2 regions of the Evansella sp. AB-rgal1 genome follow, and region 1 is predicted to be linked to the other one. Evidence: riboswitches for the same ligand, from Rfam matches in the RefSeq annotation. Region 1 holds a riboswitch; the other holds the start of a gene.
The links. A riboswitch is a leader RNA that binds a small molecule or an ion and turns the genes downstream of it on or off. The one in region 1 is predicted to bind cobalamin.
Positions count from the first base shown of each region.

Region 2: another riboswitch for cobalamin. It lies ahead of ACERII_RS03440 (ribonucleoside-diphosphate reductase subunit alpha); the one in region 1 lies ahead of ACERII_RS14330 (cob(I)yrinic acid a,c-diamide adenosyltransferase).

Region 1 covers NZ_JBGUAU010000015.1:112,679-115,966, forward strand. Annotated here, with positions in the region: gene ACERII_RS14325 (cobyrinic acid a,c-diamide synthase CobB) at 1-1,234, opposite strand, end outside; gene ACERII_RS14330 (cob(I)yrinic acid a,c-diamide adenosyltransferase) at 1,258-1,809, opposite strand; cobalamin riboswitch at 1,977-2,159, opposite strand; gene ACERII_RS14335 (CPBP family intramembrane glutamic endopeptidase) at 2,323-3,021, opposite strand; gene ACERII_RS14340 (MerR family transcriptional regulator) at 3,113-3,288, shown strand, end outside.
Region 2 covers NZ_JBGUAU010000003.1:137,489-140,776, reverse strand. Annotated here, with positions in the region: gene ACERII_RS03440 (ribonucleoside-diphosphate reductase subunit alpha) at 1-1,987, opposite strand, end outside; cobalamin riboswitch at 2,179-2,375, opposite strand; gene fdhD (formate dehydrogenase accessory sulfurtransferase FdhD) at 2,745-3,288, opposite strand, start outside.

The DNA of each region.
Region 1 (3,288 bases):
CATAGGCATGCTTCACTTCATTCTTTTTCATTGAGTGAAAAGTGGAATAATGAAACTCATGTCCCTTTGCTGTTTCCCCTTCATTAAGAAGGAAATTTCCTTTCTCTCCAGTAATTTCTCTATAACCAATTGCAGCTAATCTCTTTTGCATCTTAACAACTCCCGGTATAACACCAACCATAGAGTGGTCCTTTTGATCTAGCGTTGTGATTGCTTCACATAGGTACATAAATCCACCACATTCAGCAAATGTTGGCAGCCCCTTTTCAATTTCCTTTTTAATAGAACGATGAACTTCTGTTTGCTTAGATAATTGATCTGCATACTCTTCTGGGAACCCTCCCCCGATATACAGGCCGTCAATGTTTTCCGGGAGCAACTCTCCATCTAGAGGAGAAAAATAGATAAGCTCCACTCCATAAGTTTCTAGTAGCTCCAGATTTTCCTCATAATAAAAATTAAATACTTTATCACGAGCAACAGCGATCCTAACCTGTACGGTTTTTTTCTGTTTAAGAAAACTTGGACCATCTATCTTTAAAGGAGTTGTTTCCGCTATTTCATATATCTTAGTCAAATCAATAGTATCTCTAACTATTTCTCCAAGCTTCTGAAAAAAAGAGTCTAATTCTCCTCGTTCAATAGATGGAATTAACCCTAAGTGTCGCTCTGGCATTTCAATATCTATTTCCTTATTTAAATATCCTACAACGGGAATGTTGCACTCCTGTTCAACTGCTTTTTTTATTAACTGAAAATGACCATCCCCACCAACTTTATTGGCTATTACTCCCACGATGTTTACATCTTTGGATAGCATTTGAAATCCTCGTACAATCGCTGCTGCGCTCCGTGCCATTCCTGAGCAATCAACAACTAATACAACAGGACTATCGATCAGCACACTTATTTCTGCTGTACTTCCTTCATCTTTTGTTGGGTCCTTTCCATCGTAAAAACCCATGACCCCTTCAATAATAGATATATCCGCTCCATCACTACCACGGTGTAAGACCTCTCTTAAAACAGAATGAGATAACATCCAGCTATCTAGATTTCTGGATCGTCGACCGGTTACTGCTGTATGATACGATGGATCAATATAATCCGGACCACACTTAAATCCTTGAACAGTGTACCCCATTTGTTGAAAGGCAGACATTATACCGATGGTTACTGTCGTTTTTCCAACACTACTGCCTGTTCCAGCTATTACTAGTCGTCGTTGAGACATTTTTGGAACCTCCATATTTACAATTAATATTCAATACCTTTTACAGCAGGAATACCTTCGTCATAATAGTGCTTTTCTGGCTCAACTACCGACACAAGGTCTGCAATTTCTTTTATTTTCTCATTCGCATCTCTACCAGTAATAACAAGGTGAACATGAGCAGGTTTATTTTTAATTAAATCTATTACCTCCTGAATCGGCAAAACATCTTCAATAGGAAATTGGGTAATAGCAAGGGCATTGTTCAATTCATCTAGGATGACCAAATCATACTCCCCACTCATTACTGCTTCTCGTGCGATTGGCCATCCTTTTCTTAAAGCCTCTCTATGTTCTTCAGGAGTTTTTGTCCATGTAAAGCCAATTCCAAGTTGTACCATTTCTACTCCTAATTTTTCTAGAGCTATTTTTTCTCCATAGGACCTTTCAGGAGACTTTATAAATTGGTATATTTTCACGTTAAAGTCTCTACCAATCGCCCTTAAAGCTAGTCCTAATGCAGACGTTGTTTTTCCCTTGCCGTTCCCTGTATAAACAAGGGTCAATCCACGCTGTTCTTCTTTACGTTTATTCATTTTCATACCTCCAGTAAATTTAAAATGATATTTTTCAACAAAAATAAAACGCCTTTCTTCTTAGAAAGACGTTTAAGGTAATGAGATAACAAAAACCTAGAAAAATCTAAGTTATAGCCCCATTTAAGCTCACACTTATCCCTTAAGCATCCTTTTCCTCGAAGGAACACAAAAGTTACAAATAGGCAGGTCTCCTGACTTACGTCTCTGCTACACCTTCCCATACTTGTATGTACAGTGGCTAATTGTAGCTTTAAATAACGATTACAGTGGCGGGACCGTGTTGGACTTTCACCAACTTCCCTTTTAACCTTTACTTTAATAAAGGCACCTACTTGTCTTTTAAATATTATGTATAGTTAAAAGTCTAACATATTAATTGTAACTTTTATTATTATTGATAAAAAGGATTTTTTACTTTTAATACTACAATATTTATAACAGAGATAACAAAGAAACCCTATATTTTCTATTGTTGTAAAGAAATATCAAAATAAACATATTCTTGAATTATCATGCTAATAATGTCAGTACTACAGCAATACCATTATATATACCATGAATAATAATAGCTGGTAGAACTGAGCCCGTTTTCTCATATGTCCATGCAAACACAAGGCCTGAGATAAAATTTATAGGTAGCGTATTGTATGTTGGGATGTGAACGACCATGAAAATAAACGAACTTATAAACATTCCAGCTGCTATTCCATATTTCCCACGGAACCATTTATATAAAAAACCTCTATAAAAAATCTCTTCATATATCGGCGAGATGATTGCAGCAGACACGAAACCAATAACAAAAGTGTACCAAGTTATATTTCTTTGTAATGATTCCGTTTTTTCATTTTCCCAACTGATATTAAAAAATTCCATCAGCACTAATATGATGACACTTCCTATAATTAATATTATTGACCATACAACAATCCACTTCCAATATCCATTTGAAAAGCGCCTTACCCCAACCGTATTCCATGAATACCCATATGGTTTTAATGCAATCAAGTATAAGGAAACTGTAAATACAATCGCCATAACTAGTCCCATTAATGTGCCTGAATACAAGCTATCCTGAAAAAGCATATAGAAAAATTCATGCAATACGTATTCAATAAAAATTGGCACAAAAACAAACGTAATAAACAGTAATTTAATAACATCTCTCCAAGACCAGTTAATCGTTTTATTTAGTGCATCATTAACCATTTATATTACCCCCTAGTGATGTTTTATGGTAAATTCAGTGTAAATGGTGACGTTACGTCACCTGCAAACTTTTTTCTGGAGGTAGTTCATAATGATTCTGTTTTCAACTGGTGAAGTTGCAAAGAAACTAAATATGACTATACGTACATTACGTTATTACGACAAAATTGGCTTGGTAGTACCCTCGTTAAAAAAAGAAAATGGAACACGCTACTATTCCGAAGATGATATGTTGCTTCTAGAAAAAATTGCACTATTGAAGTCTAC
Region 2 (3,288 bases), on a different contig from region 1:
CACCATTTTGCTTTATGCTCCAGTGTTGGTCCGTTTCATGTGCTGCTTTGTAAAACCACGTTGTTTCCGCTGAAATGTCTGGAGCTGTAACTGGAATTCGGAAGTTCTTCTTTTCCTCCGCATATTCTTTTCGATAAATCGGATCGATGGATGCTGTTGTACCCGCAATAATTGCCGTGGACGAGTTAGGAGCAACCGCCATTAAATATCCGTTTCGAAGTCCGTTCTCTTTCACTTTTGCTGTCAGGTCAGACCATTTCTCGTTCGAATACCCTCTTTTTGAAAAAAATGAACCTGTCTCCCAATCAGATCCTTCGAATACTTTGAAGGATCCCTTTTCTTTTGACAACTCCATACTAGATTCAATTGTTAAATAGGCAATTTTTTCATATAACTCATCAGCAAACTCCACTGCTTCCTCCGACTCCCACTTTATTTTTTTCAAAGCAAGAAGATGGTGCCAACCGAATGTGCCAAGTCCAATGGCGCGATATTTCTCATTCGTCAGCTTCGCCTGCGGAACTTCGATTTCATTTATATCAATCACGTTATCTAGCATTCTCACCTGGATAGGAATCAGTCTCTCTAGCACATCATCCGTAACAGCCGTAGCTAAATTGATGGAGCTAAGATTACAAACAACATAGTCACCAGGTTGTTTTGTAATAATAATGGATCCGTCTTTCGTTACCTCTTCCTTCACAAACGTCGGACTCATGTTTTGCATAATTTCTGTGCAAAGATTGGAGCCATATACCATCCCACAATGGTTATTGGGATTCATTCGGTTTGCTTGGTCTCGGTAAAACATGTAGGGAGTTCCAGTCTCGAGTTGCGAGATCATCACTCGTTTCATAATCTCAATTGCTGGTACAGACTCCTTCGTTAATTCTGGGTTTTCTACACAAAGCTTGTACTTTTCTCGAAAACTACCTGAACCTTGTTTTTCATCAAAAAAGTCTTCCAAGGAAAACCCCATTACTTGTCTCACTTCATGTGGGTCAAACAAATACCAATCTTCTCGCGCTTCCACTTTTTCCATGAACAAGTCCGGTAGGCACACACCTGTAAACAAGTCATGCGTTCGTTTTCTTTCGTCTCCATTGTTTAATTTCGCATCAAGGAAGGAGAAAATGTCTTTATGCCATACATCAAGGTAAACGGCGATTGCCCCTTGTCGTTGACCGAGTTGATCCACACTTACTGCCGTATTGTTAAGCTGTTTCATCCAAGGGAGTACCCCTGAAGATGTGCCTTTATAGCCTTTAATGGACGAGCCTCTCGCACGAATTTTTCCAAGGTAGATTCCAATCCCACCACCGTTTTTGCTTAATGTAGCAGCATCCGTTGTACTATCAAAGATTCCTCGTAAACTATCCTCGATCGTATCGATGAAACAACTAGAGAGTTGTCCGTGAGTCTTTCCTGCGTTTGCTAGTGTCGGTGTTGCTACTGTCATGTATAAATTTGAAAGTGCCCAGTATGCATCAAGGGTTAGAGATACTCGTTGGTGTTGCGGCTCCTTTTGCATCAGTGTCATTGCTATGATCATAAATCGTTCTTGTGGTAGCTCAAGGATAGATCCGTCGAAATCCTTTGTTACGTACCGGTCTACCAATGTATGTAATCCTAAATAGGTAAATTTCTTATCTCGCTCTCGTTCTAACGCTTGTCCAAGTGTTTGAATATCTTCGTTCGTATAGGCTTCTAGTAATGTGGAACGATATAGTTTTTTCTCAACTAGCTTGTGGACGACCTGCTCAAACTGTTCATATACAGTGGCTCCATTCGTATAGCGTGATTGGGCAACACTACTATATAACTGGTTGAGACGTATTCTAGCAGCAACATATGTCCAGTCTGGCTCTTGCATGGATATACGATCGAGTGCAGCTAATATTAGCTCTTTCCCTGACTTCTCAAATGTCCAACCTGTCCAATTTAGGTGGGCAAACTCCTGTTGCAATTTTGTATTTGTATCCTCCATAACATTAATCCCCATCGTTACACTCTCCCTTTATCTATCTATGATTTAGATTATATGGTAGGCTTTTTACGCATAGAAAAAGCCCTTCCCTCGATGGAAAGAGCTTTGAACGGCATGTTAATAGGAGCGTTGTCCTGTAAACGGGCAATACAAAAATACCCTGCCGTTCACGGTCTCAATCCCCGAAGCCATGAATACGTGAAAAATAGGCAGGTCTCCTGACTTATGCTTCCTCCTACTTTGAGCCTTCCCATACAGTGGCCTTTCAGCCGAACAGTACAGTGGTCGTTCTCATTTCGTCTGCATTTACAGTTGCGGGGACAGTCTCGGATTCTCACCGAATTCCCTATCAAGCTATGTTACTAGCACCTATTAATCAAATATCAATATATAGTGTTTTATTATTGCCGTTAAACATGATGTAGTATGTTGAGTTTATCTAATATAGGAAACAATTGCAATACTTAAGTGTTAAAAACATATTTTTTTAGGCAAATGTCCTAGATTTTTTTTTGGAAAAATAGGTTAGCTGGGAGTTATGTGAAGTTTGTTTTAATAGGGAGATGAAACATTATTTGTATTTTTAAAAATAGCAAATATATCAATTAGTTATTCTTTTTCTGATCCTCGCTCGCGTTACATAAACACTCCATGGAACGCGAGATTCCGTTTCTGATCCTTGTTCGCGTCTCATAAACGCTCCATGGAACGCGATATCCTGTTTCTGAACCTTGTTGACACTACATAAACGTTCCCCCTACCCCACCACCCTATCTCCTCTCGAATAAACATTAAACCTATCTCCCCTGACAAACCCCACCAAGGTAATCTCCAAATCTCTCGCCAACTCAATTGCTAACGTAGTTGGTGCTGATTTAGCAATGATAATTCCCACACCAATTTTGGAGACCTTCAGTAACACTTCCGAAGAAATCCTCCCGCTAAACACAATTACTTTATTTTTCAAAGAAACATTATTTCGCAAACAATATCCAAAAAGCTTATCTAGTGCATTATGCCGCCCAATATCAGATCGCGTAACAAGAATCCCATCCACGGAAGCAAGACTTGCGTTATGAAGACCTCCCGTTTGCTTAAAATCCTCCGCCTGCTCCTGCATCGTACTCATTAAATGACAACACTGCTTAGCAGAAATACTAGGTGCTCTCAAAATTGTCCTAGCACCCCGCACATCACTCTGAAAATAAAATTGACGACTCTTTCCGCAGCATGATCCTATAACCCGCTTCGAGAATGCCCCCTCTGGATCAAACCCCTGCTTATTTTTCAACACCACATAT